Regions from separate parts of the Shimwellia blattae DSM 4481 genome, predicted to be linked through region 2. Evidence: predicted binding sites of a transcription regulator. Region 2 holds the regulator's gene; each other region holds the start of a gene.
The links. The regulator PurR, encoded in region 2, represses purine synthesis genes. The targets are predictions, from matches to a motif close to CANGCAAACGTTTGCNTG.
Positions count from the first base shown of each region.

Region 1: EBL_RS19030 (nucleobase:cation symporter-2 family protein) is a predicted target of PurR. The motif match lies at 7,913-7,930, and genes of this name have one in related genera.
Region 3: cvpA (colicin V production protein) is a predicted target of PurR. The motif match lies at 3,508-3,525, and genes of this name have one in related genera.

Region 1 covers NC_017910.1:4,056,397-4,066,260, forward strand. The annotation lists gene ligB (NAD-dependent DNA ligase LigB) at 1-430, opposite strand, end outside; gene gmk (guanylate kinase) at 688-1,311, shown strand; gene rpoZ (DNA-directed RNA polymerase subunit omega) at 1,366-1,641, shown strand; gene spoT (bifunctional GTP diphosphokinase/guanosine-3',5'-bis pyrophosphate 3'-pyrophosphohydrolase) at 1,660-3,774, shown strand; gene trmH (tRNA (guanosine(18)-2'-O)-methyltransferase TrmH) at 3,779-4,468, shown strand; gene recG (ATP-dependent DNA helicase RecG) at 4,472-6,553, shown strand; gene gltS (sodium/glutamate symporter) at 6,554-7,756, opposite strand; gene EBL_RS19030 (nucleobase:cation symporter-2 family protein) at 7,982-9,382, shown strand; gene EBL_RS19035 (AsmA family protein) at 9,504-9,864, shown strand, end outside.
Region 2 covers NC_017910.1:2,345,939-2,355,802, forward strand. The annotation lists gene EBL_RS11065 (C40 family peptidase) at 133-1,038, shown strand; gene sodB (superoxide dismutase [Fe]) at 1,280-1,861, shown strand; gene EBL_RS11075 (MFS transporter) at 1,926-3,092, opposite strand; gene cydH (cytochrome bd-I oxidase subunit CydH) at 3,342-3,431, opposite strand; gene purR (HTH-type transcriptional repressor PurR) at 3,724-4,749, shown strand; gene punR (DNA-binding transcriptional activator PunR) at 4,746-5,678, opposite strand; gene punC (purine nucleoside transporter PunC) at 5,790-6,968, shown strand; gene cfa (cyclopropane fatty acyl phospholipid synthase) at 7,268-8,416, shown strand; gene EBL_RS11105 (riboflavin synthase) at 8,466-9,104, opposite strand; gene mdtK (MdtK family multidrug efflux MATE transporter) at 9,379-9,864, shown strand, end outside.
Region 3 covers NC_017910.1:1,271,277-1,281,140, forward strand. The annotation lists gene EBL_RS05895 (DedA family protein) at 1-229, shown strand, start outside; gene accD (acetyl-CoA carboxylase, carboxyltransferase subunit beta) at 381-1,304, shown strand; gene folC (bifunctional tetrahydrofolate synthase/dihydrofolate synthase) at 1,398-2,666, shown strand; gene dedD (cell division protein DedD) at 2,656-3,384, shown strand; gene cvpA (colicin V production protein) at 3,582-4,067, shown strand; gene purF (amidophosphoribosyltransferase) at 4,101-5,618, shown strand; gene argT (lysine/arginine/ornithine ABC transporter substrate-binding protein ArgT) at 5,964-6,743, shown strand; gene hisJ (histidine ABC transporter substrate-binding protein HisJ) at 7,059-7,841, shown strand; gene EBL_RS05935 (histidine ABC transporter permease HisQ) at 7,909-8,595, shown strand; gene EBL_RS05940 (ABC transporter permease) at 8,592-9,308, shown strand; gene hisP (histidine ABC transporter ATP-binding protein HisP) at 9,319-9,864, shown strand, end outside.

The sequences.
Region 1 (9,864 bases), 1.7 Mb from region 2:
CACGGCTGATGGCCTTGCTGAGGCGGCCGTTCTGATAGACCAGCGTCACCGCCACACCGTCCACCTTCGGCTGGATCCAGAGATCGGTTTTCCCGGCCATCCAGCGCGCAACCGCCAGCCGATCGCGCAATTTACGGGCCCCGGTATGGGCAACCGGATGCAGAAAATGCCCCTTTGCCGGGGGCTGGCGGGGCGGCTGCGGGGAGTAACCAAAACACTGGCGCCACATGTCCAGCCGCGCGGTGAGCCGGTCGTAGGTTTCGTCATTAACCTCACTGGCCCCGGCCAGCCAGTAGTCCTTATCCCACTGGTCTATCTGCTGGCTGAGCCGGGCTATCTCCTGCCCGGCATGCGCTGGCTGCCAGTCGGGGCACTGCCCCGTAACCACCGTGCTGACCAGCCCCAGCCACAATCCCGCCCACACACGCATAACAAGCCTCCCTGAAGGTGAGGCGCCATTGTTATGGTGTCTGGCAGGAAATAACGAGCCGCGATTTGTTGTACTGCGATCGGTCTTCACAGATATCTCTCTGAGAGATGCAACAAAGGCGGATATCTGGAAAACAGTGCGCGAAAAAGAACAAATCCGCAGGAAAAGTGTGACCAGGATTACGCCACACAACAACCATGTGTATAATAAGTGGGTATACGCACTCCTTTTTTGTATACCAACTCAATAAGACACACATGGCTCAAGGCACGCTTTATATCGTTTCTGCGCCCAGCGGCGCTGGAAAATCAAGCCTTATTCAGGCGTTACTGAAAACCCAACCGCTGTATGACACGCAGGTTTCGGTTTCCCATACCACCCGGGCAGCGCGTCCTGGTGAAGTACACGGCGAGCATTACTTTTTTGTCAGTAAAGACGAATTTCGGGAAATGATTACCAGAGACGCCTTCCTGGAACATGCGGAAGTTTTTGGTAATTACTACGGCACATCGCGCGAGACCATTGAGCAGGTTCTGGCAACCGGTGTGGATGTTTTCCTTGATATTGACTGGCAGGGCGCACAGCAAATTCGCACCAAAATGCCCCATGCGCGCAGTATTTTTATTCTGCCGCCGTCAAAAATTGAGCTGGATCGCCGCCTGCGCGGCCGCGGTCAGGATAGTGAAGAGGTCATTGCCCGGCGCATGGCCCAGGCAGTAGCGGAAATGAGCCACTACGCCGAATATGATTACCTGATCGTTAACGACGATTTCGATACGGCGCTGGCGGATCTTAAAATTATTATCCGCGCCGAGCGCCTGCGCATGAGCCGCCAGAAGCAGCGACATGACGCATTAATCAGCAAACTATTGGCAGACTGAGGCGGGTTTCAGTATCATGCCCAGTCATTTCTTCATCTGTGGAGCATTTTAAATATGGCACGCGTAACTGTTCAGGACGCTGTAGAGAAAATTGGTAACCGTTTTGACCTGGTACTGGTCGCCGCGCGTCGCGCTCGTCAGATGCAGACCGGCGGTAAAGATCCGCTCGTACCGGAAGAAAACGATAAAACCACCGTTATTGCACTGCGTGAAATCGAAGAAGGTCTGATCAACAATCAGATTCTCGATGTCCGTGAGCGCCAGGAGCAGCAAGAGCAGGAAGCCGCAGAACTGCAGGCGGTTACCGCGATTGCTGAAGGTCGTCGTTAATTACCCAGCAGGTCACCCTTGTATCTGTTTGAAAGCCTGAATCAACTGATTCAACAATACCTGCCCGGAGACCAGATTAAGCGTCTCCAGCAGGCATACCTTGTCGCGCGTGATGCCCACGAGGGACAAACACGTTCAAGCGGTGAACCTTACATCACGCACCCTGTTGCCGTGGCCTGTATTCTGGCGGAAATGAGGCTGGACTACGAAACGCTGATGGCAGCACTGCTGCATGATGTCATTGAAGATACCCCTGCCACCTACCAGGATATGGAGCAGCTGTTTGGCAAAACCGTTGCCGAGCTGGTAGAGGGGGTCTCCAAGCTCGATAAGCTGAAATTCCGCGATAAGAAAGAAGCCCAGGCGGAAAACTTTCGCAAGATGATCATGGCGATGGTACAGGATATCCGCGTTATCCTTATCAAACTCGCCGACCGCACCCACAACATGCGCACCCTTGGCGCCCTGCGCCCGGATAAACGCCGCCGCATTGCCCGCGAAACCCTGGAAATCTACAGCCCGCTGGCCCACCGTCTGGGTATCCACCACCTGAAAACCGAGCTGGAAGAGCTGGGTTTTGAAGCCCTGTACCCTAATCGTTACCGGGTGATCAAAGAGGTGGTAAAAGCCGCGCGCGGTAACCGCAAAGAGATGATTCAGAAAATCCTCTCGGAGATTGAAGGCCGGTTACAGGAAGCGGGGATCCCCTGCCGTGTTAGCGGGCGCGAAAAGCATCTGTACTCGATTTACTGCAAAATGGTGCTTAAAGAGCAGCGTTTTCACTCGATTATGGATATTTACGCCTTCCGGGTTATCGTAAAAGACGTGGATACCTGTTACCGGGTGCTGGGCCAGATGCACAGCCTGTACAAGCCGCGCCCGGGCCGGGTAAAAGACTATATCGCCATTCCGAAGGCGAACGGCTACCAGTCGCTACACACCTCAATGATTGGCCCCCACGGGGTGCCGGTTGAAGTGCAAATCCGCACTGAAGATATGGATCAGATGGCGGAGATGGGGGTCGCGGCACACTGGGCATACAAAGAAGGCGACAGCAGCACCGCCGCCCAGATCCGCGCCCAGCGCTGGATGCAAAGCCTGCTGGAACTACAGCAGAGCGCCGGTAGCTCTTTTGAATTTATCGAGAGCGTAAAATCCGATCTGTTCCCGGACGAAATCTACGTATTCACCCCTGAAGGCCGGATTGTCGAGCTGCCCGCAGGCGCAACACCGGTAGACTTCGCCTATGCGGTACACACCGATATCGGCCACGCCTGTGTGGGTGCCCGAGTCGACCGCCAGCCTTATCCGCTCTCTCAGGCCCTCTCCAGCGGTCAGACCGTGGAGATAATCACCGCACCGGGTGCCCGCCCGAATGCCGCATGGCTGAATTTTGTCGTCAGCTCTAAAGCCCGGGCCCGTATTCGCCAGATGCTGAAAAACCTCAAGCGCGATGATTCGGTAAGCCTTGGCCGCCGCCTGCTCAGCCATGCGCTGGGGGGCAGCAAAAAACTGGCCGAGATCCCCAAAGAGAATATTCAGCGCGAGCTTGATCGCATGAAACTGGCCACGCTGGACGATCTGCTGGCAGAGATAGGGCTTGGCAACGCAATGAGCGTAGTGGTCGCCAAAAACCTGTTCCAGGGCGATATTACCGGCAATGGCGCCGGCTCGCAGGCGGCCCTCAGCCATAATCTGCCCATCAAAGGGGCAGACGGGGTACTGATCACCTTCGCAAAATGCTGCCGCCCAATCCCGGGTGACCCGATTGTGGCGCATATCAGCCCGGGGAAAGGCCTGGTTATCCACCATGAGTCCTGCCGTAATATTCGTGGCTACCAGAAAGAGCCTGAGAAATTTATGCCGGTCGAGTGGGATAAAGAGACCGAGCAGGAATTTATCACCGAAATCAAAGTGGATATGTTTAACCACCAGGGCGCCCTGGCGAACCTGACGGCGGCCATTAACACCACGGGCTCGAATATCCACAGCCTGAACACCGAAGAGAAAGACGGCCGCGTCTATTCCACGTTTATCCGCCTGTCGGCCAAAGATCGCATACAGCTGGCGAATATCATGCGCAAAATTCGCGTGATGCCGGATGTTATTAAAGTCACACGTAACAGAAACTAACGGCATGAATCCACAGCGGTATGCGCGCATTCGCGAAATGCTGGCCCTGCGCCAGCCTGACTTAACAGTCTGCATGGAGCAGGTACATAAACCCCATAATGTCTCTGCCATTATTCGCACCGCGGATGCGGTCGGGGTTCACGAAGTGCACGCAGTGTGGCCCGGCAACCGGATGCGCACCATGGCATCGGCAGCGGCCGGTAGTAACAGCTGGGTGGAGGTAAAAACCCACCCCACCATCGCTGATGCGGTCAGCGAGCTGAAACGCCAGGGAATGCAGATCCTCGCTACTCACCTTTCCCCCGGCGCTGTCGATTTCCGCGATATCGATTACACCCGCCCGACCTGTATTCTGATGGGCCAGGAAAAAACCGGGATCACCCGGGAAGCGCTCAGCCTTGCCGATCAGGACATTATTATTCCGATGACCGGCATGGTGCAGTCGCTGAATGTGTCGGTCGCGTCGGCGCTTATCCTGTATGAAGCCCAGCGCCAGCGCCAGATTGCCGGAATGTACCGGCGCGAAAACAGCCTCCTGTCTGATGCAGAGCAGCAGCGCCTTTTGTTTGAAGGGGGGTATCCGGTACTGGCAAAAGTAGCCACCCGCAAAGGGCTACCCTACCCGCGAATTAACGACCTTGGCGACATTGAAGCCAGCGAAACCTGGTGGTCCGCCATGCAGGCGGCAGAGTAAACCATGCAGGGGCGGCTACTGGATGCGGTAGCGCTCAGTACCCTGAGCGGTGTAGGCGCAAGCCAGGCCAGTAAGCTGGCGAAAATTGGCCTGCATACGGTGCAGGACCTGCTGCTGCACCTGCCGCTGCGTTATGAAGACCGCACCCGCCTTTACACCATTAACGATCTGCTGCCCGGTATTTATGCCTCTGTGGAAGGGGAAGTGCTGAACAGCAATATCACCTTCGGCCGCCGCCGCATGCTGACCTGCCAGATTTCAGACGGCACCGGGATCCTCACCCTGCGTTTTTTCAATTTCAACGCCGCAATGAAAAACAGCCTCGCCCCGGGGCGCCGGGTGCTGGCTTATGGTGAGGCGAAACGCGGCGTACACGGCGCAGAGATGATCCACCCGGAATACCGTATTCAGGGGGAGAGCAGCACCCCGGATCTCCAGGATACTCTCACCCCGGTCTACCCCACGACCGAAGGGATCCGCCAGGCCACACTGCGCAAGCTCACCGATCAGGCACTGGATCTGCTGGATACCTGTGCCATCAGCGAGCTGTTGCCGGAGGAGCTGGCCCGGGGGCTGATGAGCCTGCCCCAGGCGCTGCGCACCCTGCACCGCCCGCCGCCGGATATGCGCCTTGACGATCTGGAAAGCGGCCAGCATCCGGCCCAGCGCCGGTTAATCCTCGAAGAGTTACTGGCCCATAACCTGAGTATGCTGGCGCTGCGCGCCGGTGCCCGGCGTTATCATGCCCTGGCGCTCGCCCCTGACGACAGGCTAAAACAGGCGTTTCTCAACGCCCTGCCATTCTCCCCGACCGGTGCCCAGCAGCGGGTTACTGCGGATATTGAGCGCGACATGGCCCTGGATACCCCGATGATGCGCTTAGTGCAGGGGGATGTGGGCTCCGGGAAGACCCTGGTTGCGGCACTGGCCGCGCTGCGGGCTATCGCCCACGGTAAACAGGTGGCGTTAATGGCCCCGACAGAGCTGCTGGCGGAGCAGCACGCGGCTAACTTCCGCCGCTGGTTCGCCCCGCTGGGGATTAACGTCGGCTGGCTGGCCGGGAAACAAAAAGGCAAAGCGCGCCAGGCCCAGCAGGAAGCCATCGCCCGGGGAGAGGTGGCGATGATTGTCGGCACCCACGCAATTTTCCAGGAGCAGGTACAGTTTCACGGGCTGGCACTGGTGATTATCGATGAGCAGCACCGTTTTGGGGTCCACCAGCGCCTGGCCCTGTGGGAAAAAGGCGAGCAGCAGGGGTTTCACCCCCACCAGCTGATTATGACGGCGACCCCGATTCCGCGCACCCTGGCCATGACCGCCTATGCGGATCTGGATACCTCGGTGATCGATGAGCTGCCCCCCGGGCGCACCCCAATCACCACCGTCGCCATCGCCGATACCCGTCGCCAGGATATTATCGAGCGGGTGCGCCACGCCTGCCATGAAGAGCACCGCCAGGCTTACTGGGTCTGCACGTTGATTGAAGAGTCCGAGGTGCTGGAAGCACAGGCCGCAGAAGCCACCTGTGCAGAGCTACAGCAGGCGCTGCCGGATCTGAACATCGGGCTGGTTCATGGCCGCATGAAAGCCAAAGAGAAGCAGGACGTCATGGACGCGTTTAAGCAGGGCGCGCTGCATCTGCTGGTGGCGACAACCGTTATTGAAGTCGGGGTGGATGTGCCGAATGCCAGCCTGATGATTATTGAGAACCCGGAACGGCTGGGGCTTGCGCAACTGCACCAGTTACGCGGGCGGGTTGGCCGCGGTGCCGTGGCATCCCACTGCGTGCTGCTGTATAAGTCGCCGCTCTCCAGAACCGCGCAGCTGCGCCTTCAGGTGCTGCGTGACAGTAACAACGGGTTTGTTATTGCGCAAAAAGATCTCGAAATTCGCGGGCCCGGGGAGCTACTGGGCACCCGCCAGACCGGGAATGCGGAGTTTAAAGTGGCAGACTTACTGCGCGATCAGGCCATGATCCCGGAAGTTCAGCGCATCGCCCGCCATATTCACGAGCGCTACCCCCGGCAGGCCAGCGCCCTGATTGAACGCTGGATGCCGGAGACAGAACGCTATTCCAATGCCTGATCAGCCAAAGACCGGCAGCATCAGATACAGCTTGATAACCAGCGCATTCACGATATCAATAAAAAACGCCCCGACCATCGGCACCACCAGAAACGCCACATGGGACGGCCCGAAGCGCTCGGTAATGGCCTGCATATTGGCAATCGCCGTGGGGGTGGCCCCTAAGCCAAAACCACAATGGCCAGCCGCCAGTACCGCCGCATCGTAGTTTTTCCCCATGATCCGGAACGTAACAAATGCCGCATACAGCGCCATCGCCACCGCCTGCACCGTCAGAATAACCAGCATCGGCAGCGCCAGGGAGGCCAGCTCCCACAGCTTAAGGCTCATCAGCGCCATGGCGAGGAACAAAGACAAACTCACGTTACCCAGCACGGATACCGCCCGCTCGAAAACCTGATAAAACCCAATCAGCGCCAGGGTATTACTCAGGATCACACCAATGAACAGCACACACACAAATGTCGGAAGCTCGAATGCCGTGCCCTGGAGCGCCTGCGCAACAATGCGCCCGGCAGTCAGGCAAATGGCAATAAGCGCGATGGTTTCTATCAGCACCAGGGAGGTTATCATGCGCCCGGTGTCCGGCTTTTCAAACGCCGTAGGGGTGCTGCTGTCATCCGGTGCCCCCTGGGGGGTAGTGGTATGCTTTATCAGATAGCGCGCCACCGGCCCGCCAATCAGCCCGCCTAATACCAGCCCGAACGTAGCGCAGGCGAGCGCCACTTCGGTGGCATTCTGGAAACCATAGCGTTCGGTAAAGACTTTACTCCAGGCAGCCCCGGTGCCGTGGCCCCCGGACAGGGTAATAGACCCGGCCAGCAGCCCCATCAGCGGATCAATACCCATCAGTTTGGCCATCACAATGCCGATGGCGTTTTGCATCAGCAGCAGGCCCACCACCGCAATCAGAAAGATTGCGAGGTATCTCCCCCCGGCCCGCAGGCTGGAAAGGTTCGCGTTCAGGCCAATGGTGGCGAAAAACGCCAGCATAAGCGGATCGCGCAGCGACATATCAAACTCAATCACCAGCCCGAAAGCCTGATTGAGGATCAACAGCGCCACGGCAACCAGCAAGCCGCCCGCGACCGGTTCGGGAATGGTGTATTTTTTCAGTAAAGAGACGGAGTGCACCAGCTTGCGCCCCAGCAATAAAACCAGCGTGGCGGCCACCAGTGTAGCAAGCGTATCGAGGTGTAGCATAACAGGCTCCATGTTCGGGATAATCCCTTGTTATTAAAGTGATATTGTGTTTTTTAATTCGTTTCCCAACGGTACTGGTTACCAGATTTTAACAAAAAATGCCTGCGGATTATACGCAGCACGCAACGGGTTCGCGGGGCGTGCAACCACAACAGGCAAGCAAACGATTGCTTTTATCGTGCTATCCATTAAAATCACCGCTTTTCCATTACGGGATTTCCTCCGATGTCAGTAAAAGCTGTTGAGTCTGAGAACAGAAAACCAGAAACTCAGGACCGCCCCAGCGAACTTATCTACCGCCTTGAAGATAAACCGCCGCTGCCTCAAACACTGTTCGCCGCCTGTCAGCATTTACTGGCAATGTTTGTCGCCGTGATCACCCCGGCCCTGCTGATTTGTCAGGCCCTGGGATTACCGGCCGCAGATACCCAGCACATCATCAGTATGTCACTATTCGCCTCCGGCGTGGCGTCTATTATTCAGATCAAAGCCTGGGGGCCGGTGGGCTCCGGGCTGCTCTCCATCCAGGGGACCAGTTTTAACTTCGTCTCGCCGCTTATTATGGGCGGTATGGCGCTGAAAAACGGCGGGGCCGATATCCCCACCATGATGGCGGCGCTGTTCGGCACCCTGATGCTGGCCAGCTGCACAGAAATGATAATCTCCCGTGGCCTGCACCTGGCACAGCGCATTATCACCCCGCTGGTTTCCGGCGTGGTGGTGATGATTATCGGCCTGTCACTTATTCAGGTGGGGCTGACCTCTATCGGTGGCGGTTATACCGCCATCAATAACCACACCTTCGGTGCCCCGTCGAACCTGCTGCTGGCCGGGGCGGTACTGGTGGTGATTATTGCCCTGAACCGCCAGCGCAACCCTTATCTGCGCGTGGCATCCCTGGTGATAGCCATGGCGGTAGGTTACCTGCTGGCCTGGTTTATGGGCATGCTGCCGGAAAACACCACACCGTCGAACAGCGATCTGTTTATGATCCCCACCCCGCTTTACTACGGGCTGGGCATTGACTGGAGCCTGCTTATCCCGCTGATGCTGGTCTTTATGGTGACCTCTCTGGAAACGATAGGCGATATTACCGCCACGTCGGATGTTTCAGAGCAGCCGGTCACCGGCCCGCTGTATCTCCGTCGTCTGAAAGGCGGCGTGCTGGCAAACGGCATGAACTCGTTTGTTTCTGCGGTGTTTAACACCTTCCCGAACTCCTGCTTTGGCCAGAACAACGGGGTTATTCAGCTCACCGGGGTTGCCAGCCGCTATGTGGGCTTTGTGGTGGCGCTGATGCTGATAATCCTGGGTCTGTTCCCGGCGGTAAGCGGCTTTGTGCAGCACATTCCTGAGCCGGTGCTCGGCGGGGCGACTATCGTGATGTTCGGCACCATTGCGGCCTCCGGGGTGCGTATTGTCTCCCGCGAGCCCCTGAACCGCCGGGCTATCATGATTATTGCCCTGTCTCTGGCCGTCGGGCTGGGGATCTCCCAGCAGCCGTTAATTCTGCAGTTCGCGCCGGACTGGCTGAAAACCCTGCTGGCATCCGGTATTGCCGCCGGCGGGATCACCGCCATTGTGCTGAATCTGATTTTTCCTGAAGATCAGCCGCAAAAACGCTGACCACCTGCACGGTGATGGCGCAAACGCGCCATCACCGCCCGCAACCTTACAATCCCCCCCTTGAGCTCACCGGCTAAATCGTGCATAACTCAGACTGTTAATGTTCACGGGATGAAAGACGATGAATTCACTCAGAAGGCTTCTCCTTACCCTGCTGATCGCACTAACAGTGATAATTGTTGCCCTGTACATAGCCGTGCAGACCCGCTGGGGCGCCAGCCAGCTGGCCGCCAGAATCAGCGCAGGCCAGCAGTGGCACATCACCTTTGATAAGCTCAGCCACAGCTGGTCTTCCCCTTCTCATCTGGTTTTCAGCAATCTCAGCCTGCGCAAGCCAGGCCAGCCCCCGCTGCTGGTTGCGCAACAGGTGGATGTCGGCCTCAGCGCCCGGCAGCTCACCCGGTCGGGCGATGTTAACTCCCTGCAGATACACAACGGCACCCTGAATCTGCCCCGGGGTGGCCTGCCGTCGCTGCCGCTCC
Region 2 (9,864 bases):
GCATGGCTGCGAAACTTGCCCCGATTTGAAAATGCCTATTAACTTTCATCGTTCTTATGGATTAGAATCTTCGGGTTTTACGAATTCACGTTCAGGCAAAACTGTCTGAATCTTATCAGGGGATCCAAACGAGTGGCGCGGATAACAAAATCATCTCTCACGCTCTGTGCTCTGCTCTTGACATTGCCCTACTCACAATTAGTGCTGGCGTCTCCGCACGCCAGTAGTGCGCAGTCACATAAAGCGCACACCAGTAAGGCAAAGCATACTGCGACGAGCGGTAAACAACATGCTTCTGCAGCAAAACACACCAAATCAACCCGTCAGACGGCCAAGGCCAGCCGCCACGAACGCAGGGCGGTAAAATCCGATCTTGCGGCACGCAGCAAACGTTACACAGCGGTTGGCCAGCGCATGCGTAATGATGAAATGGACCAGCTCATCACCCGCCTGGCAGGCCCGGGAGCCTCCGGGGATATGCTGCGCAAGTGTATTACCCGCAAGGGGTACAAAAAGCCCAGCTGTATCAAAGTACCGGCCGGGAGCAAACGCGCCCGGATTGAGGGCGAAGAGAACATCGCCAGCTGGGATCTGGCCGATACCCCCATCAATAATGTGCCTAAAGGCCGGGTGTTATCTGCCCAGCAGACCGCCATGAACAAATTGATGAACCAGTTGGGTAAACCTTACCGCTGGGGGGGCGCTACCCCGAAAACCGGCTTTGACTGCAGCGGGCTGATTTATTACGCCTATAAAGATCTGGTTAACTTCCGCCTGCCGCGCACGGCAAACGAAATGTACCACCTGCGCGATGCCGCCCCCATCAATAAGGGCGAGCTGGTCAGCGGCGATCTGGTCTTCTTCCGCACCCACAGCAAGCGGGCCGCGGACCATGTCGGGGTCTATGTGGGGAATGGTAAGTTTATCCAGTCACCGCGTACCGGCCGCGATATTGTTATCACCTCGCTCAGTAATGATTACTGGCAGCGTCACTATGTGGGCGCCCGCCGGGTGATGACCGCCGATAATATCCGTTAATCCTGGCGGCCTGCCCCGGGGCAGGCCGCTCTCTTCCACCGGCTCCCGCTTAAACCTTCACCATACCTATCAGAACAAATTACCCTTTCGCGGTATGAGGCTTCTCTCTGCCTCCGGTCGGTGTTAACATTCCCATCACAAGAAAACACATATCACGATACCGGCAGCCACTGCCGGATATTGATGGAACCTTACCATCTTTACAGTGAGCTAAAACAAAAAGTTAACAAGGAGTGAAGCAATGTCATTTGAATTACCTGCATTACCATATGCAAAAGACGCACTTGCACCGCACATTTCCGCTGAAACCATCGAATATCACTACGGTAAACACCACCAGACCTACGTCACCAACCTCAATAACCTGGTGAAAGGCACGGCGTTCGAAGGGAAAACCCTTGAAGAGATCATCCGCAGCGCTGAAGGCGGTGTCTTTAACAACGCCGCACAAGTCTGGAACCACACCTTCTACTGGAACTGCCTGGCGCCAAATGCAGGCGGTGAGCCGAAAGGTGCGCTGCTCAGCGCGATTAACGCCGCGTTTGGTGACTTCGCCAGCTTTAAACAGCAGTTTACAGATGCCGCGACCAAAAACTTCGGCTCCGGCTGGACCTGGCTGGTAAAACGCCCGGATGGCTCACTGGCTATCGTGTCTACCTCTAACGCCGGTACTCCGCTGACTACCGATGCCACCCCGCTGCTGACCGTAGACGTCTGGGAGCACGCGTACTATATCGACTACCGCAACGCGCGTGCCGGCTACCTGGATCACTTCTGGGCGCTGGTTAACTGGGATTTCGTGGCGAAAAACCTCGCTGCCTGAGTCTGACCGGCTGACAGCAAAACGGAGAGCCTGGGCTCTCCGTTTTTATTTGCCTGAGTGGCACTTATTCCGCTTCACATACCGGCTGCGCACCGGGCCGGGCGGCCATCACTACCAGTAACAACCCGGCAGCGGCAATCATCGCCCCGGCAACCGGCACCATGCTGTAACCCAGCCCGCCGGAAATCACCGCCCCGCCTGCGGCGGCCCCCAGCGCATTACCCAGATTAAAAGCCCCAATATTCACCGAAGAGGACAACCCGGGCGCTTCACTGGCAACGCGCATCACGCGCATCTGCAACGGTGGCACTACCGCAAAGGTTGCCGCCCCCCAGATAACCATCGCCACGGCGGCCCCGACTTCACTGCGCGCCAGCCACGGGATCGCCAGCATGATAACCATCAGCAGCAGCAGGAAGCCTTTCAGCGTTCCGGTTACCGAACGATCCGCCAGCCGCCCGCCAAGATAGTTCCCGAGGGAGAAGCCAACACCGATCAGCACCAGCATCGCAGTAACAAACCCGGCAGAGGCGTGGGTAATGGTCCCCAGCACCGGCGCGATATAGGTATAGAGGGTAAACATCGCCCCGGCCCCCAGTACCGTGGTCAGTAACGCGCTGAGCACCTGCGGGCGCATCAGTACAGCCAGCTCACTTTTCACATCCGGCCGCTGCCCGGCACCACCGGCAGGCAGGGAGAGGTAAAGGCTTAACATCGCCACCAGCCCCAGCCCTGCGGTCGCCAGAAACGACATGCGCCAGCCAATCACATTCCCCATCCAGGTGGCCGCCGGGACCCCGCCAATATTGGCAATCGTCAGCCCCATAAACATGGTGGCAACCGCACTGGCCTGCTTCTCTTTTGCCACCAGGCTTGCCGCCACCACAGACCCCAGACCAAAGAATGCCCCGTGGTTCAGGCTGGTGATTATTCTGGACACCATCAGCGTGGCGTAGCCGGGCGACAGCGCCGACAACACATTACCAAGGGTGAAGATAGCCATCAGCAACAGCAGGGCATTACGCCTGCCGCGCTGGGCCAGCAGCAGTGTCATCAGCGGTGCACCCACCATAACCCCGATGGCATAAGCGCTGATAAGCATACCCGCCGTAGGGATAGACACCCCAACGCCCTGGGCGATGACCGGTAACAGCCCCATGGGGGAAAACTCAGTGGTGCCGATACCAAAAGCGCCAATAGCCAGCGCCAGAAGTGGAAAATTAATTTTCATGAATAACTCCGGTCAGGGGGAGACAGCCATTGCCGGACAGCAACGCTCGCCGTGAAAACCCCGGATAGACAGTGATAAATCCCAGATGTTAAAAAACTGTTCAGCATCATCTCAGCAGATGACCTGAAGAAAAAGCCGCATTTATGGAAAAGAGTATTGCTCAGTCAGGAAAAATCCGGTGCGGGTGTTGCGCAAAACCGCCAGGAAGCGCGGCACCTGTTACCGGTGTGCCGCGGCCTGTTGCGCAATTTAGTGCAGAATAGCGGTGAATGCTGCGGCGACAATCAGCCCCAGTGCGACCACCGTCGTCACTAATGCGTATCTCAGCTCTGTGCTCATCTCTTGCTCCTTTTGCTCCCCGGGGGGAGACGGGTGAGTTATTTATCGCGGTAATCGTTAAAAATATTACCTGATTTTTCACTAAACTGCATTTTCCCTCTTCCCCTTTTAGCCAGGATCGTCCACAATCCCCCGCTAATTTATGACGAACTATCTATTTACGCCCTTTCGCATTTTTGCGTTGACTTCCCCGGCCCGGCCCAACCAGAGAGTTGCGGCATCCGCTAAGGAAACGCAAACGATTACCCGGCTACTTTTCAACGGGTCAGGACAGGGGCCGGAGTAATACTTCATGGCGACAATTAAAGATGTGGCGAAACGCGCAAACGTTTCCACCACAACCGTATCACATGTGATTAACAAAACCCGGTTTGTTGCGGAAGAGACACGCAACGCGGTATGGGCAGCCATTAAAGAGCTACATTACTCACCCAGCGCCGTCGCCCGTAGCCTGAAGGTGAATCACACGAAATCGATCGGTCTGCTGGCCACCAGCAGTGAAGCGCCCTACTTTGCTGAGATCATTGAAGCGGTAGAAAAAAACTGTTTTGCCCGCGGCTATACGCTGATCCTCGGCAACGCCTGGAATAACCAGGAAAAACAGCGCGCCTATTTGTCCATGATGGCTCAGAAACGGGTCGATGGCCTGATGGTTATGTGTTCAGAATATCCCCAGTCACTGCTCGCCATGCTGGAGGAGTATCGCCATATTCCGATGGTGGTCATGGACTGGGGCGAAGCCAAAGCCGATTTTACCGACTCCGTGATTGATAACGCCTTCCAGGGCGGTTATATCGCCGGGCGCTATCTGATTGAGCGCGGCCACCGGGAGATCGGGGTTATTCCCGGGCCCCTGGAGCGCAATACCGGGGCCGGCAGGCTGGCCGGGTTCCGTAAAGCCCTGGAAGAGGCGCTGATCACCCTGCCGGAACACTGGATTGTCCAGGGCGACTTTGAGCCGGAGTCCGGCTACCGGGCCATGCAGCAGTTGCTGGCCTCATCCCAGCGCCCGACGGCGGTTTTCTGTGGCGGCGACGCTATGGCCATGGGGGCTATCTGTGCCGCGGATGAAATGGGCCTGCGCGTGCCGCAGGATATTTCAGTGATCGGGTACGATAATATCCGCCACTCCCGCTACTTTACCCCGGCGCTGACCACGGTCCACCAGCCGAAAGATTCCCTGGGGGAGACGGCCTTTAATATGCTGCTCGATCGCATCATTAATAAGCGCGAAGACTCCAGAACCATCGAGGTGCACCCCCGTCTGGTGGAGCGCCGTTCAGTGGCCGATGGCCCGTTCCTCGATTATCGCCGTTAATCCCCCGTCGGTGCCGGTTCTTCCGGCACCCGCAGCCACTCCTGATTCAGGGTGGCGCTGTCCCCCAGATACTCCAGCAGCCAGCTCAGGGCCGGTGACGACTCCTGTTGTTGCCAGGTGAGGCAGCAGGCCGCATCCGGGAAGGGATTTTCCAGCGTCAGTATCCGCCACTCCCCGCTGTTCACCCGGGGGGCGGCAATATGCTCCGGGACCATACCAATACATAACCCGTCACTGATACAGGCCACCCCGGCGGCCCAGTCCGGCGCCACCAGCCGCCGCTGGTTATCCAGCAGCCAGGTGGTGCGTTTGGGCAGGGAGCGGGAGGTATCTTCCAGCACCAGTGAAGGCCAGTTGCGCAGGGTGTCGTCCCCCAGGCGCGTGGTGACCTGGGCCAGCGGGTGGTGGCTGGCGACCACACAGTGCCAGCGCAGCATACCCATATCCCGGAAGGCATAGCGCCCCCCCACGGGGATGGCCCGGGTCGCGCCAATGGCCGCCTCAACCCGGCCATCTGCCAGCGCATCCCATACCCCGTTAAACACCTCCAGAGAGACCAGCAGCTCCACATCAGGAAAGTGGCGGTAGAAATCACACACCAGCTGGCTGGTGCGCGCCGGGCGGACAATGTTATCCACCGCAATCGCCAGCTGACCACGCCAGCCGTTGGCTATCTGCTGGCACTGCTGGCGGGTGGCAATCATTTTTTTGATAACGCCGCGCCCTTCCTGCAGGAAATAGCGCCCCGCAGGGGTGAGTTCCACATCCCGGTGGCGGCGAATAAACAGCGGCACGGCCAGCCACTCTTCCAGTTGCCGGACCGTATAACTGATGGCCGAAGGCACCCGGTGCAGCTCCTGAGCAGCTGCGCTAAAGCTGCCATTACGGGCGACTGCATCCACCACTTCCAGCGCGTATTCTGACCACATAATTTGCCTTGAAAATTTTTGAATGGAGCTGGCAAATATTAGCGTTTCACAAGCCGGGTTGCACTCCTTACACTCCGGGCGACTGAAAATAATTCGACCGAAGAGTGTGCTATGCAACCATCAAAAGGATTTCTGGCCTGGCTGGCCGGCCTGAGCGTGCTGGGCTTTCTGGCTACCGATATGTACCTGCCTGCGTTTTCCGCCATGCAGCAATACCTGGGCACCAGCGCGGCGGCCATCAGCACCAGTCTGAGTGTGTTTCTTGCCGGTTTTGCCATCGCCCAGCTGATGTGGGGCCCCCTGTCTGACCACTTCGGGCGCAAACCGGTGCTGATTCTGGGGCTTGGGATCTTCGCCCTTGGCTGCCTCGGCATGCTGTGGGTTGAAGATGCCCGGCTGATGCTGGGGCTGCGGTTTATTCAGGCCGTGGGCGTGTGCGCAGCCACCGTCAGCTGGCAGGCCCTGGTGGCCGACAGCTATCCCCCCCAGAAAGCCAACCAGGTCTTCGCCACCATTATGCCGCTGGTGGGGCTCTCCCCGGCGCTGGCCCCCCTGCTGGGAAGCTGGATCCTGAACCACTTCGCATGGCAGGGAATATTCGCCCTGTTACTGGCCATTACCCTGTTGCTGATGATCCCGGCCCTGGGCCTGGCACCGGGCCGGAGCGGCCAGAAGAGCGCCTCTGACGCCCCGGTGCGCTTTTCAACTCTGCTGGCCAGTGCCATCTGGCGCGGTAACGTACTGATTTATGCCGCCTGTTCAGCCAGCTTTTTTGCCTGGCTGACCGGCTCACCTTTTATTCTGCACGACATGGGCTACAGCCCGGCGGTAACCGGCCTGAGCTACGTGCCGCAAACCATCGCGTTTTTAATAGGGGGATACGGTTGCAAAGCGCTGCTGATGCGCCACCCGCCACAGCGCCTGCTCCCGGCGTTACTGGGGGTTTATACCTGTAGTGTACTGGGCGTGTTTGCCGTGGCGCTGAGCGGCCAGGCCACCCTGACGCTGCTGCTGGTGCCCTTTTGCATTATGGCGATGGCCAATGGCGCCATCTACCCGATAGCGGTAGCGGCAGCGCTGCTGCCCTTCCCGCAGGCCGCAGGCCGGGCGGCGGCATTGCAGAACACCCTGCAACTGGGGTTGTGCTTCTTCGCCAGTATGCTGGTCTCCTGGCTGGTGGCAACCCCGCTACTGACCACCACCAGCGTGATGCTCGGTACGGTGCCTCTGGCGCTGGGTGGCTATCTGATAAGCAAAAAACGCAGCCCGCAAATTATGCAGGTTAATTAAATGAAAAATAGCATGTTTTTCAGCTTAGTCTGCTAACAATTTTCGGTTGAATCACCCAAAAAGCAGGCATATACTGTTTTACTATTACATCAGAAATATCATAAATTCTTTACAACTCAACGGGAGCGGACTCTCCCGTTTTTTTGCGATGGATCGTAGCCTTTCGAGGGGGAGTGTTCCTTTCTCTGTTCAACGTCGGATTCCAGGCGCACGGATTTTCCCGTGAAATTTCTCGCACCCAGGAATTAGCGTCTACGCTTTTCTGAGGTTCTAATCACAACAAAGGTGATGGAGAAGCTATGAGTTCATCGTGTATAGAAGAAGCAAGTGTAACAGACAACGAATGGTATCGTTTGGCCCATGAAATGCTCGGCAGAGCCGGTATTGAGATCAATGGCCGCGCCGCCTGCGATATTCAGGTCAAAAACCCGGATTTTTATAAGCGGGTATTCCAGGAAGGTTCGCTGGGTCTTGGCGAAAGTTATATGGACGGCTGGTGGGAGTGTGAAAGGCTCGATATCTTTTTCACCCGCATCCTGCGTGCCGGGCTGGAAGATCAGATCCCTCAGCACCTGAAAGATACACTGCGTATCCTCAGCGCACGCCTTTTTAACCTCCAGTCCCGTAAACGTGCCTGGATAGTTGGTAAAGAGCATTACGATCTCGGTAACGACCTGTTCCACCGGATGCTCGATCCTTATATGCAGTATTCCTGCGCATACTGGAAAGATGCCGACACCCTGGAGGCCGCACAGCAGGCCAAACTGAAGCTGATTTGCGACAAACTGCAGCTGAAACCGGGCCTGAAAATGCTGGATATCGGCTGCGGCTGGGGCGGGCTGGCTGAGTTCGCCGCCCGTCACTATGGTGTCACCGTCCACGGGGTGACTATCTCCGCAGAACAGCAAAAAATGGCGCAGGATCGCTGCAAAGATCTCGATGTGACCATCCTTTTGCAGGACTATCGCGACCTTGACGACCAGTATGACCGTATTGTTTCGGTCGGGATGTTCGAACACGTAGGGCCGAAAAACTACAATACCTACTTTGAAGTTGCCGATCGCAATCTGAAGCCAGATGGTCTGTTCCTGCTGCACACAATCGGTTCGAAAAAAACGGACAATAATGTCGACCCGTGGATCAATAAATATATTTTCCCCAATGGTTGCCTGCCTTCCGTGCGCCAGATTGCCGACGCCAGCGAAAAACATTTCGTGATGGAAGACTGGCACAACTTTGGCCAGGATTACGACACCACGCTGATGGCGTGGAATGAACGTTTCCTCGCCAGCTGGCCGGAAATTGCCGACAACTACAGCGAACGTTTCAGAAGAATGTTTACCTACTATCTGAACGCCTGTGCCGGGGCATTCCGCGCCCGGGATATCCAGCTCTGGCAGGTTTTATTCTCCAGAGGTGTGGAAAACGGTCTGCGCGTTGCCCGCTAATCATAAAAAACCCCGGATTCCCGGGGTTTTTTATTTATGCGCAGAATACTCAGACAGACGGAGCCTGAGCATCATTCAGGCCACGGGTGGCCAGCACCCGCTCAACCGTATCAACAATCGCCTGAGTTTGCGGATCAATTTCAATATTCACCCGCTGACCAATGCGCCGCTCACCCAGGGTGGTGCGCTGCAGGGTTTCCGGGATCAGGTGGACACAGAATTTGGTGGCGGTCACCTCCCCCACTGTCAGGCTGATCCCGTCGATACCGATATACCCTTTATGCAGGATGTATTTCATTAATTCCGGATGCTGTACCCGGAACCAGACCTGGCGGTTATTTTCCGAGGCGAGAATTTTGGTTATTTCCGCGGTGGTCATAACATGGCCAGACATTAAATGCCCGCCAATCTCATCGTTAAATTTCGCCGCGCGCTCCACATTGACTTTATCCCCTGGCTGAATTTCACCCAGGTTAGTGATCCGCAGCGTTTCTTTCATCAGGTCAAAACTTACCCGGTCACCGTTTATTTCGGTCACTGTCAGGCAGCATCCGTTATGCGCAACGGACGCCCCGGTCTCCAGCCCGGGTAACATGGCATCCGGCAGTTCCACCACATGGGTACGAAAGTTTGGTTTTTCTTCAATTGACACCACGCGGGCCATGCCCTGGACGATACCGGTAAACATAATGAGCTCCTGGTTTATGATAATGCTGCAGCCTGCGCTGCATAACGGTATACCGGTGAGTATACCGCGATCCGGCCCCGGGCCAGACACCAAAGACAGCACAATAACAGTTGGCAAAAAAGGTTGCCAGCCACTCCGTGCTGGCGCAGACTATTTCGCTGGCGTAATCAGGAACTGCCGCTAGAATAGAGTCGAATCTCCCTCTTTTATTCTTTCTTCCGCCTGCCGGGCGGATGCATTGTCTGTTTCAAAAACAAAACTATAAAGGTGTAACGTGCAGAAGTATTTTACCGAGGCTCGTCAGCTACTGGCACTGGCGATCCCTGTGATCCTTGCGCAAGTCGCGCAGACCGCCATGGGATTTGTCGATACAGTGATGGCCGGTGGCTATAGCGCCACAGATATGGCCGCTGTCGCTATCGGCACCTCTATCTGGCTGCCGGCCATTCTGTTTGGCCACGGCCTGCTGCTGGCACTCACCCCGGTGATAGCCCAGCTAAACGGCTCCGGGCGGCGTGACCGCGTGGGAACACAGGTACGCCAGGGCTTCTGGCTGGCGGGCATGGCCTCAGTTCTGATTATGGTGGTGCTGTGGAATGCCGGGTATATCATCCACGCCATGCATAATATCGACCCGCAACTGGCCGACAAAGCCGTCGGCTACCTGCGCGCGCTGCTCTGGGGGGCGCCGGGTTATCTGTTCTTCCAGGTGGCCCGTAACCAGTGTGAAGGACTGGCCAAAACCAAACCGGGGATGGTG
Region 3 (9,864 bases), 1.1 Mb from region 2:
TGTTGCGGGTATGGGCCATATGTCATATCGCCATTTTGCTGTGTATAACATTACCGGTGGCCTGTTATGGGTGCTACTGTTCACCTATGCAGGGTATTTCTTCGGTAACTTCCCGGCGGTACAGGAAAATCTGAAATTGCTGATTGTGGCAATTATTGTGTTGTCGGTATTACCCGGAGTGGTGGAGATTATTCGCCATAAACGTAGGGCTGCTCGCCAGATAAAATAAAACAATTCCGGGGTTGGACCACTTTTTTATCCAAAGTGGGGCCCCGTTATGTTTTAATGGACAGCATTTGTGGTCTGTGGGGGGCAAAAATGGCATTATGCGCCCCCACAGAAAAACTGGCATCGACCAGGTTCAGGCAGAAAGGTCATCAATGAGCTGGATTGAACGAATTCTCAATAAAAGCAATATAACCCCTACCCGCCGGGCGAACATTCCGGAAGGTGTGTGGACTAAGTGCGATAGCTGTGGTCAGGTTCTGTACCGCGCTGAGCTGGAGCGCAACCTTGAAGTGTGCCCTAAGTGCGATCACCATATGCGTATGTCGGCCAGAGAGCGGCTGAATTCGCTGCTGGACGAAGGATCCATGGTAGAGCTGGGTAGCGAGCTCGAACCGAAAGATGTGCTGAAGTTTAAAGACTCCAAGAAATACAAAGATCGTCTGGCGACAGCACAGAAAGAGACCGGTGAAAAAGACGCACTGGTGGTCATGAAAGGGACACTGTACGGGATGCCGGTAGTGGCGGCAGCCTTCGAATTTGCCTTTATGGGCGGCTCTATGGGGTCTGTTGTCGGTGCGCGTTTTGTCCGCGCCGTTGAGCAGGCGCTGGAAGCAAACTGCCCGCTTATCTGTTTTTCCGCCTCTGGCGGTGCCCGTATGCAGGAAGCGCTGATGTCGCTGATGCAGATGGCGAAAACCAGCGCCGCGCTGGCGAAAATGCAGGAGCGCGGCTTGCCGTATATCTCCGTGCTGACTGACCCGACCATGGGCGGCGTGTCTGCAAGTTTTGCTATGCTTGGCGATCTGAACATTGCCGAGCCGAAGGCGCTCATCGGCTTTGCCGGCCCGCGCGTGATCGAACAGACCGTGCGCGAGAAGCTGCCGCCGGGATTCCAGCGCAGTGAGTTCCTGATTGAGAAAGGCGCCATCGACATGATTATCCGTCGTCCGGAAATGCGCTTTAAGCTCGCCAGTATTCTGGCGCGGCTGATGAACCTTCCGGCCCCGGATCCTGATGAAGTACGCGACGATGTCCCGGCAGAATCTGCTGAGCCGGAACAGGATAACGACGCCTGACAGTAAGAGCAGGGCAGGTCACCGACCTGCCCTTTTTTATACCCGAACCGCCGCCCCCTGGCGGCGGGTTCAACAGTAGTGTGAACGGCCATCATGGATAAAATTACGCCTCCACAGGCCACGTCGCCGCTGGCCACGTGGCTTTCTTATCTGGAAAATCTGCACAGCAAAACTATCGATCTCGGGCTGGAGCGTGTGCGCAAGGTAGCCCAGGAGATGGGGCTGCTGAAACCGGCACCTTTTGTGTTTACGGTTGCCGGTACTAACGGCAAAGGGACCACCTGCCGCACCCTGGAGACTATCCTCACGGCGGCGGGCATGCGCGTGGGGGTCTACAGTTCGCCACACCTTTTGCGCTACACCGAGCGGGTGCGAATAGCCGGTGATGAGCTGCCGGAGTCGGCCCATACGGCCTCCTTCGCGGATATCGAAGCCCGGCGCGGTGACACCTCGCTGACCTATTTCGAGTACGGCACCCTGTCGGCCCTGTGGCTGTTTAAACAGGCGCAACTGGATGTGGTTATCCTCGAAGTGGGGCTGGGCGGGCGGCTGGACGCCACCAATATTGTCGACAGCGATGTGGCGGTGATAACCAGCATTGCCCTTGACCATACGGACTGGCTGGGGCCGGACCGGGAAAGCATTGGCCGGGAAAAAGCCGGTATTTTCCGGCCCGGTAAGCCTGCGGTGGTCGGGGAGCCGCAAATGCCCGGCACGATTGCCGAGGTTGCCCGGCAAAAAGGCGCCTGGCTACTGCGCCGCGGGGTGGACTGGGATTATGACGTTAATGCACACAGCTGGACATTCCGTGACGGGGCCGGGGAGCTGAAGAATCTTCCCCTGCCGCTGGTTCCCCAGCCCAATGCGGCCACCGCGCTGGCGGCTCTGCGCGCCAGCGGGCTGGCCGTTACTGAGCAGGACATCCACACCGGGATCCGCAACGCCACCCTGCCGGGCCGTTTTCAGATTGTTTCTGAGCACCCGCGGGTGATCCTTGATGTGGCCCATAACCCCCATGCGGCCCGGTATCTGGCAGGCCGCCTGCAGGCTGAGCCCTCAGAGGGGCGCTTACTGGCGGTGATTGGTATGCTGCACGATAAAGACATCGCCGGTACGCTGGCGCATCTGTCTGAGCTGGTGGATATTTGGTATTGTGCTCCCCTGGAAGGGCCACGGGGGGCGAGTGCTGAGCAACTGGCTGAGCATCTGGGGGGCGGTCATCTTTATCCGCGCGTCGCGGATGCCTGGTTTGCCGCACTGGCAGAGGCCCGCCCGGAAGATACGCTGCTCGTGTGTGGTTCATTCCATACCGTGGCACATGTGATGGAAGTGATGGAGTCGGGGAGAGAAGGTGGCGAGTAAATTTCAAAACCGCTTAGTGGGGACCATTGTGCTGGTGGCGCTGGGGGTGATTATTCTGCCCGGGCTGCTGGACGGGCAAAAGAAACATTATCAGGATGAGTTTGCCGCCATTCCCCTGGTGCCGAGACCGGGCGACACAGACGAGCCGGACATGCTGCCGGTGGCGACCCAGGCATTACCGGCCCAACCGCCGGAAGGGGCCGCAGAGGAGGTCCGCGCCAGCACTGCGGGCAACCCGGCGCTGAGAGCCTCTGCGCTGCCTGTGGACAGCGGGGCCGGGCTGGATGAGGTATCACCCGTTGCGCGTGAAATGGCAAAACCTCAGCCGCCACAGCCTAAACCGCAGCCCAAACCGAAGCCGCAACCGCAACCGGTAAAAACCCCGGATCAGGCGGCGGAACGTCTGGCGGTAGCCAGTGAGCAGGCGGCGCCACCGGCGGCGAAAGCACCGCAGGAGCAGAGCAGCGCGCCGGTGGGTAAAGCCTATGTGGTGCAGTTGGGGGCGCTGAAAAACGCCGACAAGGTCAACGAGATAGTCGCTAAGCTGCGGGCCGCGGGCTTTAAGGCGTACACATCGCCTTCCACGCCGGTTCAGGGTAAAATTACCCGCATCCTGGTCGGGCCGGAGGCGAACAAAGATAAGCTGAAAGGTTCCCTGGGGCAGTTACAGCAACTGTCCGGGCTTAGCGGCGTGGTTATGAGCTACAGCGTGCGTTAAATCCGGCAGTACAATCTGGCGAGCGGGGCGCGGGGCGCGGTGAGCGCTCTGCCCGTGGCAGTAACCGATGGCGTTGATGCTTTTTTCAGCGCCATTTTTATTTGAGCGGGGGAAGGAAATCCCTACGCAAACGTTTTCTTTTTCTGTTAGAATTCGCCCCGACCGGATGTCAGGGCGGTTTATCGTAGGATGAGTTCATGGTCTGGATTGATTACGCGATTATTGCGGTTATCGGTTTTTCCTGTCTGGTTAGCCTGATCCGCGGGTTTGTTCGGGAAGCGCTCTCGCTTGTTACCTGGGGTTGTGCTTTCTTTGTCGCCAGCCATTACTATTCGTACCTTGCCGTCTGGTTTACGGGTTTTCAGGATCAACTGGTTCGCAATGGCATTGCTATCGGGGCGCTGTTTATTGTTACGCTGATTGTCGGGGCTATCGTTAACTCGATTATCAGTGCCCTGGTTGAGAAGACCGGGCTGTCAGGAACAGACCGGGTTCTGGGCGTCTGTTTTGGTGCCCTGCGGGGTGTGCTGATCGTCGCCGCAATGCTGTTTTTTCTGGACACATTTACCGACCTGTCGAAGAGTGAGGACTGGCGCAATTCTCAGCTTGTTCCTAACTTCAGCTTTATCATCAGGTGGTTTTTTGATTTTCTGAAAGACTCGTCGAGTTTTATACCCCGGTAATGTGGCCTGGGGTGGCTTACTGAGGAAAACGAGATGTGCGGTATTGTCGGTATCGCCGGTGTTATGCCGGTCAACCAGTCTATCTATGACGCGTTATCGGTGCTACAGCACCGCGGGCAGGATGCCGCTGGCATCATTACCATCGATGCGAACAATTGCTTCCGGTTGCGTAAGGCCAATGGTCTGGTCAATGACGTATTCGAAGCCCGCCATATGCAGCGTCTGCAGGGCAATATGGGGATAGGCCATGTGCGCTATCCCACTGCCGGTAGCTCCAGCGCCTCTGAAGCGCAGCCGTTCTATGTTAACTCGCCCTATGGCATCACCCTGGCACACAACGGTAACCTGACCAACGCGCACGAACTGCGCCGGATGCTGTTTGAAGAAAAGCGGCGCCATGTTAACACCACCTCTGACTCTGAAGTGCTGCTGAATATCTTCGCCAGTGAGCTGGATAACTTCCGCCACTACCCGCTGGAGGCAGACAACATCTTCGCCGCTGTGGCGGCAACCAACCGCCAGATCCGTGGCGCTTACGCCTGCGTGGCGATGATTATCGGCCACGGTATGGTGGCGTTTCGCGATCCGCACGGCATTCGCCCGCTGGTGCTGGGCAAGCGCGATGCCGGAGACGGCCGGACCGAATACATGGTCGCCTCTGAGAGCGTGGCGCTGGATACGCTGGGCTTTGAGTTCCTGCGCGACGTGGCCCCGGGCGAGGCGATTTACATCACCGAGAACGGGCAGCTGTTTACCCGCCAGTGCGCCGACAACCCGACCAGTAATCCGTGCCTGTTTGAGTTTGTCTATTTTGCCCGCCCGGATTCGTTTATCGACAAAATCTCCGTTTACAGCGCCCGGGTCGGGATGGGGAAAAAGCTGGGCGAGAAAATTGCCCGCGAATGGGACGATCTTGATATCGATGTGGTTATCCCTATCCCGGAGACCTCCTGCGATATCGCGCTGGAAATTGCCCATATTCTGGGGAAACCGTACCGCCAGGGGTTTGTAAAAAACCGCTATGTGGGGCGTACGTTTATCATGCCGGGCCAGCAGATGCGCCGTAAATCGGTGCGCCGCAAGCTGAACGCTAACCGGGCTGAATTCCGGGATAAAAACGTTCTGCTGGTGGATGACTCCATTGTGCGTGGCACCACCTCTGAACAGATTATCGAAATGGCCCGGGAAGCGGGGGCGAAGAAGGTGTATCTGGCTTCGGCCGCGCCGGAAATTCGCTTCCCCAATGTGTACGGTATCGACATGCCCAGCGCCACGGAGCTGATTGCCCATGGTCGTGAGGTGGATGAGATCCGCCAGATAATCGGCGCCGATGGGCTGATCTTCCAGGATCTCGATGACCTTATCGAGGCGGTCCGCGCGGAGAACCCGGATATCCAGCAGTTTGAGTGCTCGGTATTTAACGGGGTCTATGTGACGAAAGACGTGGATCTGCCGTATCTGGAGTATCTGGACTCGTTACGTAACGATGACAGCAAAGCGCTGCAGCGCCAGAACGATCTGGAAAGCCTCGAAATGCATAACGAGGGCTGATCGCCTGTAACTCCCACAATGCCCTGTCCTGTGACGGGGCATTTTTTTATCCGCTGTGAGCAATTTGCTTTATTACAGTGCGTTTCTGCAACATTGATCAAATCCTGATAATTTTCCTCGCGCTTTTCGTAATACCACTACAGCCAGACCGGGAAAGCTGGTATCTTCGCCTCCGGACGATATGTAACGTTTTTATAACAATAAATATGACATTTACGGAAAACCCGCCGGGCTGGCACAACTTGTGCTTAGTCAGAAGGGCCACAACACAATAACCGACATCACCACGCGTTGTAATCTTCCGGCACCAGAACCAGAAGGGGCAACGTAAGCTGAGGAATACGTATGAAAAAGCACACCCTGGCGTTATCTCTGCTGGCCGGTCTGTTCTGCACCAGCGCGATAGCCGCTATCCCGTCGACGATCCGCATTGGTACGGACACCACCTATGCGCCGTTTTCTTCGAAAGATGCCAAAGGAAACTTTGTCGGTTTTGATATCGATCTCGGTAACGAGATGTGCAAACGGATGCAGGTGAAATGCGTCTGGGTCGGCAGTGATTTCGATTCGCTGATCCCGTCATTAAAAGCCCGCAAAATTGACGCGGTGATCTCGTCGCTGTCCATTACCGAAAAGCGCCAGCAGGAGATTGCCTTCTCCGGGAAACTGTACGCGGCCGACTCGCGCCTGATCGCGGTAAAAGGGGCGGACATTCAGCCAACCCTCGCGTCGCTTAAGGGTAAACACGTCGGGGTGCTCCAGGGCTCCACCCAGGAAGCCTACGCGAATGAAAAATGGCGTGCTGAGGGTGTGGATGTGGTGGCGTATCAGAACCAGGATCTTATCTACTCCGATCTGAGCGCCGGGCGTCTGGATGCAGCACTCCAGGATGAGGTTGCCGCCAGCGAAGGGTTCCTGAAGCAACCGGCCGGTAAAGATTTCGCCTTTGCGGGCCCTTCGGTGAAGGATAAAAAATACTTCGGCGATGGCACCGGTGTGGGGCTGCGTAAAGAGGACGCCGAACTGGTGAGCGCGTTTAATAACGCCCTCGATACGCTGCGTAAAGACGGAACATACGACAAGATGGCGCAGAAGTACTTTAACTTTAATGTTTACGGCGATTGATAGTTTCCCGTAGTCTGTACCCCGGTCCGTAATAAGACCGGGGCCACAGGGAAAATAAAACCCGTGGTGCCCTGATACGGTGCAGTATTACGTATGTTGAACCTTTGTGGTGCATTAGTTGCGCTATTATCAGGCATTCTGCTGCGTAACCTTCACTTTATGGTTACTGTATTACCAGGCATGAAATCTGCAGTTTTCCCCTCGTTCAGGGAGAATTTATAAGCGGTAATGCCTTTGGGCTGGTACTCAGCACTGGTTATGGCCCGGACGGCCACGGTGCGGTAATCACGACAGATAGGGTTTTTGAGGAAGAATATGAAAAAGCAGATACTTGCTGTTACGCTGGCGCTGGCGTTTTCCAGTGTTACCACTGCCTTTGCGGCCATTCCGGAAACACTGCGTATTGGTACTGATCCCACATACGCCCCGTTCGAATCCAAAAATGCCAAAGGGGAACTCATCGGGTTTGATATCGATCTGGCTAAAGAATTATGCCAGCGTATTAATACCAAATGTACGTTTGTGGAAAACCCCCTTGATGCGTTAATTCCCTCTCTGAAGGCGAAAAAAATTGACGCCATTATGTCGTCACTGTCAATAACGGAAAAACGCCAGCAGGAGATTGCCTTTACCGACAAGCTCTATGCGGCCGACTCCCGTCTGGTGGTGAAAAAGGGCTCCCCGGTTCAGCCGACCATTGCCGCCCTGAAGGGTAAGCGGGTTGGGGTGCTCCAGGGTACAACCCAGGAAACTTACGGCAATGAGCACTGGGCTCCCCGGGGGGTTGAGATTGTCTCTTACCAGGGGCAGGAAAATATCTACTCCGACCTGGTTGCCGGGCGTATTGATGCCGCTTTCCAGGATGAGGTGGCCGCCAGTGAAGGCTTCCTGAAGCAGCCTGTAGGCAAAGATTACCAGTTTGGCGGACCGTCGATTAAAGACGAAAAACTGTTTGGCGTTGGCACCGGTATGGGGGTGCGTAAAGACGACACCGAACTGCGGGCGGCGCTGAATCACGCATTTGCTGAAATGCGTAAAGACGGCACTTACGACAAGCTGGCGAAAAAGTATTTCGATTTTAATGTCTACGGTGAGTGATCACCTGTGTCCCGCAGCCTGCCCGGGGGCGGGCCTGCGGGTGCAAAACTGATGGCGGATATGTTTCATGCTGTATGGTTTTTCCCAGGTTATATTTCAGGGGGCGCTGGTCACACTGGAGCTGGCAATCAGCTCCGTTATTCTGGCGGTGGTGATTGGTTTAGCCGGGGCGGGCGCAAAACTTTCCCGTAACCGCCCGCTGGCGCTTATTTTTGAAGGTTACACCACGCTTATCCGCGGGGTGCCGGATCTGGTGCTGATGCTGTTAATTTTCTATGGCCTGCAAATGGCCCTTAACAGTATTACCGATGCCTTTGGCGCCGGGCAGATCGATATTGATCCGATGGTGGCCGGTATTATTACGCTCGGGTTTATTTACGGGGCCTATTTTACGGAGACGTTTCGCGGCGCCTATATGGCGGTGCCCAGAGGGCATATTGAAGCGGCCACCGCATTTGGTTTTACCAGCGCGAAAATATTCCGGCGCATTATGTTCCCGGCGATGATGCGCTTTGCGTTACCCGGTATTGGCAACAACTGGCAGGTTATTCTGAAGTCCACGGCGCTGGTGTCGTTACTCGGGCTGGAAGATGTGGTGAAAGCCACCCAACTGGCCGGGAAAAGCACCTGGGAGCCGTTCTATTTTGCCATTGTCTGCGGGGTGATTTACCTGGTGTTTACAACGGTGTCAAACGGGGTTCTGCTGCTGCTTGAACGGCGCTACATGGTCGGTGTGAAGAGGGCAGATCTGTGACGGAGATTATTCAGGAATACTGGAAGTCGCTACTGTGGACCGACGGCTACCGTTTTACCGGGGTCGCCATTACCCTGTGGCTGCTGATTTCCTCCGTGGTGATGGGGGGCATTCTGGCGCTGTTTTTGGCCATAGGCCGGGTATCGCGCAATAAGTTTATCCAGTTCCCCATCTGGCTGTTTACCTATATTTTTCGCGGCACCCCGCTGTATGTGCAGCTGCTGGTGTTCTATTCCGGGATGTATACCCTGGAAATCGTAAAGGGCACAGAACTGCTGAATGCCTTTTTCCGCAGTGGCCTGAACTGTACCGTACTGGCGCTGACCCTGAACACCTGTGCCTATACCACGGAGATTTTTGCCGGGGCTATTCGCGCGGTTCCCCACGGGGAGATCGAAGCGGGCAGGGCGTATGGTTTCTCTGCGGTGAAGATGTACCGCTGTATTATTTTGCCCTCGGCCCTGCGCACGGCACTGCCGGCTTACAGCAACGAAGTGATTCTGATGCTGCACTCCACGGCCCTTGCCTTTACGGCAACGGTGCCCGATTTGCTGAAAATTGCCAGGGACATTAACTCTGCCACCTACCAGCCGTTTACGGCGTTCGGTATTGCGGCAGTGCTTTACCTGATTATCTCTTATGTGCTGATAAGCCTGTTCCGCAAGGCGGAAAGACGCTGGTTGCAGCATGTGAAGCCGTCTTCATCGCACTGAGTGGTTTACGATGCCAGAAAATAAATTAAATGTTGTCGATCTGCACAAATGCTATGGCGAGTTAGAAGTGCTGAAGGGGGTCTCCCTGAAAGCGGACGCCGGGGATGTTATCAGCATCATTGGCTCTTCCGGCTCCGGGAAAAGCACCTTTTTGCGCTGTATTAACTTCCTGGAGCAGCCCAGTGAAGGTTCGATTAGTGTCAGCAACCAGAATATCCACCTGGTGCGTGATAAAAGCGGGCAACTGAAAGTTGCTGATAAAAACCAGTTGCGCTTATTGCGTACCAGGTTGACTATGGTGTTTCAGCATTTCAATTTGTGGAGCCATATGACGGTGCTGGAAAACGTCATGGAGGCACCGATCCAGGTGCTGGGGCTTAGCAAAACCGACGCGCGCGAGCGGGCGATCAAATACCTTGAAAAGGTGGGTATTGATGAGCGCGCCCGTGCGAAATACCCGGTGCATTTGTCCGGCGGCCAGCAGCAGCGCGTTTCCATTGCCCGTGCGCTGGCGATGGAGCCGGAAGTCTTACTGTTTGATGAGCCAACCTCGGCG